4 regions of the Serratia proteamaculans genome follow, and region 1 is predicted to be linked to each of the others. Evidence: riboswitches for the same ligand, from Rfam matches in the RefSeq annotation. Region 1 holds a riboswitch; each other region holds the start of a gene.
The links. A riboswitch is a leader RNA that binds a small molecule or an ion and turns the genes downstream of it on or off. The one in region 1 is predicted to bind thiamine pyrophosphate.

Region 1 (2,196 bases):
ATGCTGCGGCTGACCGACACGCGGGGTTCCCGTTTATGCCCGGCGACCTTCCAGGCTTCGCGATACGCGCGGATCTGCTTCGCTTGCTGCACGTGGAACGGTTCGCCGGTTTCGTCGTTTTTCAGCGTTGAGCTTTGCAGGTTCATCCCCAACTTCGCCGCCCAAACGGCCGTAGCGTCTGAGCTGGCGCCCCACCAGATGCGATCCCGCAGTCCGGCGGAGAAAGGCTCCACCCGCAGCAAGCCCGGTGGATTCGGGAACATCGGCTGCGGGCTAGGTTCGGCGAACCCTTCGCCACGCAACGCATCAAGCAGCACTTCGGTGTGGCGGCGCGCCATATCGGCTTCGGTCTCGCCTTCGGCCGGGGTATAGCCAAAGTAACGCCAGCCATCAATCACCTGCTCGGGAGAGCCGCGACTGATGCCAAGCTGCAAGCGCCCGCCTGAAATCAGGTCGGCGGCGCCGGCGTCTTCCACCATATACAGCGGGTTTTCATAACGCATGTCGATCACGCCGGTGCCGATCTCAATGCGCTGGGTTTTGGCACCGATGGCGGCCAACAGCGGAAATGGCGAACCAAGTTGGCGCGCGAAGTGGTGTACGCGGAAATAGGCCCCGTCCGCCCCCAGCTCTTCTGCCGCGACGGCAAGATCGATGGATTGCAACAGTGCATCGCCAACCGAGCGGGTGCCCGACTGCGACGAAGGCGTCCAGTGACCAAAAGAGAGAAATCCAATTTTCTTCATGGGTAGTGTCCTTAGAGTGAATTATGACCGGAATACAGTGACAAACATGCCCCCCTGCAAGCCAGAAAAATTGTATTGGACCGCACTAAACGAACCGTTTTCGGCTAGGAAAAACCTTAACGCCGGGTGCCCGTGGCCGCCGCACGGGCATTGTAATCAAAAAGTAAATATCGTATAACAGGCTCCTCCGAGGGGTGTCCTGTCAAGGGCTGAGATGGCGTAAGCCGAACCCTTTGAACCTGATCTGGGTCATGCCAGCGAAGGGACGGGTCGGCAATAACACCATCAGTTATTGCCCGTTCTTACCTCAGCACGCCCGGATCTCCACTTAATTTTTGGAGGTCCCATGTTTACCCCCCAATTCGACGACGGTCTTTACGGACGGCTACGCCAACAGGCCGGTAGCCACTGGCAGGACTATGTCGCTCATCCCTTTATTCAGCAACTGGCCGCCGGTACCTTGCCGGAACCCGCTTTCCGTCGCTACCTGACCCAGGATTATCTGTTTCTGATCCACTTTGCCCGCGCCTACGCGCTGCTGGTCAGCAAGCTGCGCACCCTGCCGGAGATGCGCGCAGCCACCGCCTCGCTCAATGCGATTGTCGCCGAACTGCCTTTGCATCTGGCCTACTGCGCCGACTGGGGGCTGAGCGAGCCGCAGATTGCCGCCGAACCCGAGGCAGCGGAAACCCTCAACTACACCCGCTATGTGCTCGATATCGGCCACGCCGGTGATGCTCTGGATCTGCTGGCGGCCCTGCTGCCCTGTGTCGCCGGCTATGCCGAGATTGGCCTGCGCCTGCTCAACGACCCCGCCACGGTGATGGAAGCTAATCCTTATGCCTCGTGGATCCGCAACTATGGCGATCCGGCCTATCTGGCCGGGGTGCAGGCCGCGCTCGACCTGCTGGAAAACGTTGGCCGCCAGCGTGGGGCTGAGAGCCGCCTGGCCGAGCTGTCGGTGATTTTCACCACCGCCACCCGGCTGGAATCCGCCTTCTGGCAAATGGGGCTGAATGCCCAATGAGTATAGGCAATGCGCAGCACGATGGCGTCCGGCCGGGTATTCAGGTGCGGGATTTAACCCTGCGCTTTGGTCAGCAGGTGATTTTCGACCGGCTTAGTTTTGATATCGCAGGCGGCAGCTTTGTCGCCCTGCTCGGTGCCAGCGGGGCGGGGAAAACCAGCCTGTTAAAGATTATTGCCGGGCTGGCGAAACCCACTTCCGGTACGGTCATCGGCAGCGATGGCCAGCCGATTGCCGGGCGCATCGCCTATATGGGGCAAAAAGATTTGCTCTATCCGTGGCTGACCATTGACCAGAACATTAGCCTCGGCGCGCGGCTACGCGGTGAAAAGGCCGATCGCCCCTGGGCGGAGCACCTGCTGGAACGCGTGGGGCTGAGTGGTTATGGCAACACTCTGCCTGCCGCGCTGTCCGGTGGCATGC
Region 2 (2,196 bases), 3.2 Mb from region 1:
TCATATTCCCAGGCAATTTTGGTCAGTTCACCCAGGGTGTGCAGTTCGGCGAACTGTGCCTCGTCATTGGCGTCCTGAATCGAGCCCGGACGCAGGCCATCGCCGAGGGACAGAGAGACATCATAGGCGGCGCAAATCTCACAGATTTCGCGGAAGTGCTGGTAAAGGAAGTTTTCCTGATGATGCGACAGGCACCACTTGGCCATGATCGAACCGCCGCGGGAGACGATGCCGGTCAGGCGTTTGGCGGTCATCGGCACGTAACGCAGCAGTACACCGGCGTGAATGGTGAAGTAGTCAACACCTTGTTCTGCTTGCTCCAGCAGCGTATCGCGGAACATTTCCCAGGTGAGGTTTTCTGCTACGCCGTTCACCTTTTCCAGAGCCTGATAGATCGGTACCGTACCAATCGGTACCGGACTGTTACGCAGGATCCATTCGCGGGTTTCGTGAATATAGCGGCCGGTAGAAAGATCCATCACCGTATCCGCGCCCCAGCGGGTGGACCACACCAGTTTCTCGACTTCTTCCTCGATCGAAGAGGTCACCGCCGAGTTGCCGATGTTGGCGTTAACCTTCACCAGGAAGTTGCGGCCGATGATCATCGGCTCCGATTCCGGGTGGTTGATATTGGCAGGGATGATGGCGCGGCCGGCGGCCACTTCCTGGCGGACAAATTCCGGCGTGATGTTCTCCGGCAGGTTGGCGCCCCAACTTTGTCCCGGATGCTGGTGGCGTAACACCTCACCGCGGATGCGTTCGCGACCCATGTTTTCGCGGATGGCGATAAACTCCATCTCCGGGGTAATGATACCGACGCGGGCGTAGTGCAACTGGGTGACGCATTTGCCCGGTTGCGCCTTGCGCGGCAACGGCAGATGTTCAAAGCGCAGGTGATCCAGGCCTTCATCGGCCAGGCGCTGCTGGGTAAAACCAGAACTGACGCCCTTGAGGGCTTCGGTGTCACCGCGTTCGGTGATCCAACACGCGCGTAACTTCGCCAAACCGGTGTGCACGTTGAGTTCGGATTGAGGATCGCCGTAAGGACCGGCAGTGTCATACACCGGGATGGCTTCGTTCTGCTCGTACTGCGGGTTGTCCTTCTCACCGCCGATCAGCGTCGGGCTGAGCTGAATTTCACGCATGGGCACCTGCAGATCGCTACGTGAGCCTTGCAGATAGATACGGCGTGAATTGGGGAAGGAGACCCCTTGCAGGGTGTCGATAAACTGCTGGGCTTCTTCGCGTTGCTCTTTACGGGCACGGGGTTTTTTAACGTTAGACATAGCAAGTTCCTACCAGTGTGTTGGGTTGGGAAAGTTGCTTGTCTGGAGCTCGGAGGGAGTAATAATGCTGGCCGGGAAGGCGGGATTATCCCAAATCGGGTCACCTGCCTATGGCGATAGATTACTCTTGTTCCCTTCGCGGGTATTAACCCGATCAGGTTCCGCGGATCCCGAATTAACGGTCTCAGCCTGGCCAATTTGATGAACAAATCAGGCGCTAGGCACTCCGACAAGATGCCCTCCAGTATAGGAGGGATAATAAAATAGACTACAACATTTTAGCGGGCTGGATCCAGTGTCTTGTCCGGCTCCGCCTGTTGCCAAGTTTCAGCCGCCAGTTGGATCAACCTGTCTTCGAGGGTAAAACGTGCTGCCAGCGTTTCACCGATGTCGGACAAAGACTGATGCAATTCCAGACACAGGTCCTGATCGATATCCACTTCGGTATAGCGATCGTGGAAAGCCATGATCTGCTCGGTATTGGCCCACAGCTTGGGATAGATGTTGACCGCCAGAGACATTTTCGGACTGGATGCGCCTTCCACTTGTTTGATAATTCTGTCATAGATATGAAAATGGCCGGCGGAGAGATAATCCACCAGATTATGGCAAAAGTTCTCCAGCGCTTTTTCATTCAGCGGCGTATGCTTTTCTTTGTTCGGTTTGATGCCCACCAGGGCGCAATAGGCGACCAGCAATTGCTTGCGCGCCTGAAGCCATTGATCTACTAATTCATTACTACCACCAACGCGCTGAGTCAGGCTTTCCAAACGGTTGAGCATGTTTGACTCCGTAAGTAATAAAACGTAACAGTAAGTTATTAAAATGTAACAAGGCCGATTTGTAGAGTGCCAGTGAAGCTGAGGTTGTGCAACAACGATATGGAACTTGCATTAACGGGTAATGAAAA
Region 3 (2,196 bases), 560 kb from region 1:
TCAGCCTGTACGGCCACATTCTCGATGCTTTCCCCGGGCTAACCGGCTACAAGATTGTCTTCGGCCTGATGGGCATGTTTGCCTGCGCCGGGATCATCGTGTCGGGGCTGTTGGTCAGAAATATCCGCGCACGCGGCAAATTGACCCCGGCGGTTTCTGCCGCCTGAGTTGGGGACTATGGATGGGCACGGTACAACACGCCGTGCCCTTACTTGGTCGGCGAGTGCATCAGGTAATAGTCTTCCGCGCCGTCATTGCCGGTGGTGATCGTCCGCCAGCCGTGTTTATGGTAAAACGCCAGCGCCTTCTCATTCTTGACCAGACATTTCAGCGAGCCGGTGGCGGTAAACGTCTGCTCCGCTGCCTGCAACAGCGCGCTGCCGACGCCCAGGGGCGGCAGGTGAGGGTCGACATACAGATTGTGAATAAAGTTATCCTGACGATAAATCGAGACAAACCCCAGTCGCTTCCCTTTTTCTTCCGCCACCCAAATATCCTCGCCCAGTGTCGAACGATCGAAATCTTCCAGTCGGTAATCTTCGGTATCACGCCAGGGGAACGCCGCTTTGCGCGATGCCAGATACAGGGTGCGCAGGAACGGACGGTCGGCCTCCTGGTATTTTCTTATTTGCATGGCGTCTCCTTTTTATTTTTTGACACTATAGCGCGATTGACCTCACCGGCGGCAACCCCAATAATGGCCGTCTTGACTCGGGGTGCCTCTAGGGGCTGAGATTTTACCCGTATTACCTGATCTGGATTATGCCAGCGTAGGGAAGTCTCGGTGCCCCCACCGGTACCCGCCTTCTTGAACGCCGGTTGGGAGGAATATGTTCGCTCGACCTGATGCTTTACCCGGCGCTCACGCCGCGGCTTGTTTGACCCAATTTAAACGCCAACCCCCCTTGATTCATTGCCTGACCAACGAAGTGGTGCAGGAACTGACGGCTAACGTGTTGCTGGCGCTCGGCGCTTCCCCGGCGATGGTGGTGGAACCGACCGAAGCGGCGCAGTTCAGCCGGCTGGCGGATGCTTTGCTGGTTAATATCGGCACCCTCAATGCCTCGCGGGCCGAATCCATGCTGGCCGCGGTAGAGGCTGCCAATGCGGCGGGCACCCCCTGGACGCTGGATCCGGTCGCCGTTGGCGGGCTGGTGTACCGCACTGCATTTGCCCAGCGTTTGCTGGGGGAAAAGCCGGCGGCAATTCGCGGCAATGCCTCTGAGATCATGGCGCTGAGTGGCATGCAGGCGAACGGTCGCGGCGTCGACAGCGCTGACGATTCACTGGCGGCGTTACCGGCGGCGCGTGAACTGGCGCGGCTCAGCGGGGCGATAGTAGCAGTGACCGGCGTGGTGGATTATATCACCGACGGCCAGCGTGACTGGGCGGTCGCCGGAGGGGACGTGCTGATGACGCGAGTGGTGGGCACCGGTTGTGCGCTTTCGGCGGTGGTGGCGGCATTTTGCAGCCTGCCGGGCGATCGACTGGACAACGTTGCCACCGCCTGCCGGGTGATGTCGCTTTGCGGTGAGCGGGCCACGCGCCGTGCCGCCGGGCCGGGCAGTTTTACCCCGGCATTTCTCGATGCCCTATATCAACTGCGCCCGGAGGACCTGCAATGAAACGGATTAACGCGTTGACCATCGCCGGGACCGATCCGAGCGGCGGGGCCGGTATCCAGGCCGACCTGAAAGCTTTCTCTGCGCTGGGGGCCTATGGCGCCTCCGTGATCACCGCGCTGGTGGCACAAAACACCCGCGGCGTGCAGTCGGTGTATAACATCGAACCGGCCTTTGTCGCCGCTCAACTTGATTCCGTGTTCAGCGATCTGCGTATCGACAGCACCAAGATTGGTATGCTGGCCAACGCCGACATTGTGCAGGCGGTGGCGGAGCGTTTACGTCACTATCAGCCGTCGTTTGTGGTGCTGGATACGGTGATGCTGGCGAAAAGCGGTGATCCTTTGCTGGCACCGGAGGCGGTGGAGTCGATTCGCCGCGAGCTGTTGCCGCTGGTGTCGATCATCACGCCGAACCTGCCGGAAGCGGCGGCCCTGCTGGAATGTGCCCCGGCGGAAAACGAAAGCCAGATGCGTGAACAGGGACGGGCACTGTTGGCGATGGGCTGCCAGGCGGTACTGATGAAGGGCGGCCATCTGAGTGAAAGTGAAAGCCCGGACTGGCTGTTCAGTGT
Region 4 (2,196 bases), 2.7 Mb from region 1:
TCAGTGGCTGACGGCGGTTTGCCATGCCCGGATCCAGTTGCCGCGTTGTTTGGCCACTTCTTCAGCGCTGTATTGCAGCGCGGTCTGCGGGACGGTCATTTGCTCAAACCCGGTCGGCAGCTGGGTTTTGATCACCGGGTACATCCAGTTGCCGGTGGGAATACTGTTCTGGAACGCCGGGGTCACCATAAATTGCATAAAGCGTTCTGCCAGCTCGGGTTGTTTGCTGGCCTTGAGTTTGCCCGCCACTTCGACCTGCAGATAATGGCCTTCGCTAAAGTTAGCGGCGGCGTAGCTGTCTTTTTTCTCTTCGATCAGATGGTAGGCCGGGGAGGTGGTGTAGCTGAGCACCAGGTCACCTTCGCCTTTCAGGAACAGGCCGTAGGCTTCACTCCAGCCCTTGGTCACGGTGACGGTTTTCTTCGCCAGCTTTTGCCAGGCTTCGGGGGCCTTGTCGCCATAAACTTTCTGCATCCACAGCAGCAGGCCGAGGCCGGGGGTGCTGGTGCGCGGATCTTCGTAAATCACCTTCCAGTTCTGGTCACTGTCGACCAGCTCCTGCAGGCTTTTTGGCGGGTTCTTCAGCTTTTCTTTGTTGTAAACGAAGGCAAAGTAGCCGTAGTCATAAGGCACAAAGGTTTTATCCTGCCAGCCGCCGGGGACGCTCAACTTCGCGCTGTCGACGTCGCTTGGCGCGAATAAACCGGTTTGTTGCGCAGCCTGCAGCAGGTTGTTGTCCAGCCCCAGCACGACGTCGGCGGCGCTGTTTTTCCCTTCCATGCGCAGGCGGTTAAGCAGCGAAACGCCGTCTTCCAGCGCGACGAACTTCAGCTCACAGTCACACTGGGCCTCAAAGGCTTTTTTGACCGCCGGACCCGGGCCCCAGTCGGCAGCGAACGAATCATAGGTGTAGACCGTCAGCGTGGGTTTGGCGAACACCGGTGCGGCGCACAACAACAGTAATAAGGGCAGGCTTTTCTTGACCACTTTGCACTCCTGAAAATTTAGGGGGGCAAGGGTATCTGAGGGGGCGATCGGCTGCTGCCTGTTCGCTGGGCTCAAATCCCTCCGCCGGTATTGACCGGATCAGGTTCGACGGGTTTGTTCTCAGCAAATTCGGCACGCCGCCGTTTTGCACCCCGTTGAGACGGCGCCATTGTAAAGACTAACGGGCGCCGGTGAAAGGCGCTTATGCTTCCGGCGGCGCAAACCAGGCGGATTTAAAATCAAACCAGCCGAGGGTGTTCATCCGCACGCCGCGCATGCTGCGTTGGCCGTGCAGTTGCAACCAGTGGTGGAACAACGGGTGTAACTGATGATTGCTGACCAGGCGTTGGCAAAAATCGGCCAGCGGCAAGGCATTGGCACGCCACAGTGCGGCATCCGTAGCGAGGTCTTCATTCATGCAGTGCTGCATCAGCGGCAGTTCATACAGGGTAGCGAACAGCGAGAACTCCAGCGGCAGATAGAAGTTGGCGCTACCGAGCCATAAATCGCTACTGGCTTCGCCTTTATGCCAGGTGTCGTAATCCACAACCTGGATCTTCAGCTTGATGCCCTGCTGCGCCAACAGGGGTTCGATCGCCTGTTGAATGGCGTGGAATTCCGAATGCTCGCTGTAGTAGGTCAGCGTCAGTTCGGTCAGCCCGGCCGGTTTGGGCTGCTGCGCCAGCGTGCGGTTGTGGTGCCAGCGCGGCAGAAGACCGTAGGCCGGTGACCAATAGCGCTGATAGACCGGGCCGGCATTGCTCAGCAGCGAAATGGGGTTGATCAACTCGCATAGCCAGCTGCGAATAGCCGGATCGGCCGCCAGCGGCGAACGCTGGTCGAACAGCAGGAAATAGCAGCCTTCTTCCAACCGGCTTTCCAGCTCATTTTTGCCGGTATCGTCCGCCTGCAGTTGGACGCCGGAATGCACCAGTTCCTCAGTCACTTCCGGCAACACCCAGATATTCACTTCATCGATCAGCGCGCGGTAACCAAAGTAATCGTCAAAAGCGTGAATTTTCATCTGGCTGCGGTGGTTGCGCACTACGCTATACGGCCCGGTGCCCACCGGGTGGCGTGAGAATTCCGGCAGGCTCTGCCATTCGCGCGGCAGGATCATCGCGGGCACGCTGCCCAGCAGCCACGGCAGCCAGTAATCGGGACTGTGCAGATGGACGTCGATCACATAAGGCGTCGGTGAAGTCACTC

Region 2: it holds a riboswitch for thiamine pyrophosphate, as region 1 does, so the genes downstream of both, thiC (phosphomethylpyrimidine synthase ThiC) here and QOT07_RS16270 (TenA family protein) in region 1, are expected to answer to the same signal.
Region 3: it holds a riboswitch for thiamine pyrophosphate, as region 1 does, so the genes downstream of both, thiM (hydroxyethylthiazole kinase) here and QOT07_RS16270 (TenA family protein) in region 1, are expected to answer to the same signal.
Region 4: it holds a riboswitch for thiamine pyrophosphate, as region 1 does, so the genes downstream of both, thiB (thiamine ABC transporter substrate binding subunit) here and QOT07_RS16270 (TenA family protein) in region 1, are expected to answer to the same signal.

Annotation. Positions count from the first base shown of each region.
Region 1 is NZ_OX461105.1:3,480,489-3,482,684, forward strand. Features, by position in the region: gene QOT07_RS16265 (LLM class flavin-dependent oxidoreductase) at 1-746, opposite strand, end outside; TPP riboswitch at 927-1,029, shown strand; gene QOT07_RS16270 (TenA family protein) at 1,093-1,773, shown strand; gene QOT07_RS16275 (ABC transporter ATP-binding protein) at 1,770-2,196, shown strand, end outside.
Region 2 is NZ_OX461105.1:301,548-303,743, forward strand. Features, by position in the region: gene thiC (phosphomethylpyrimidine synthase ThiC) at 1-1,286, opposite strand, end outside; TPP riboswitch at 1,401-1,525, opposite strand; gene rsd (sigma D regulator) at 1,565-2,068, opposite strand; gene nudC (NAD(+) diphosphatase) at 2,168-2,196, shown strand, end outside.
Region 3 is NZ_OX461105.1:4,041,912-4,044,107, reverse strand. Features, by position in the region: gene QOT07_RS18835 (MFS transporter) at 1-167, shown strand, start outside; gene QOT07_RS18830 (GNAT family N-acetyltransferase) at 209-634, opposite strand; TPP riboswitch at 703-794, shown strand; gene thiM (hydroxyethylthiazole kinase) at 831-1,625, shown strand; gene thiD (bifunctional hydroxymethylpyrimidine kinase/phosphomethylpyrimidine kinase) at 1,622-2,196, shown strand, end outside.
Region 4 is NZ_OX461105.1:738,058-740,253, forward strand. Features, by position in the region: gene thiB (thiamine ABC transporter substrate binding subunit) at 1-987, opposite strand; gene thiP (thiamine/thiamine pyrophosphate ABC transporter permease ThiP) at 1-25, opposite strand, end outside; TPP riboswitch at 1,046-1,152, opposite strand; gene sgrR (HTH-type transcriptional regulator SgrR) at 1,190-2,196, opposite strand, start outside.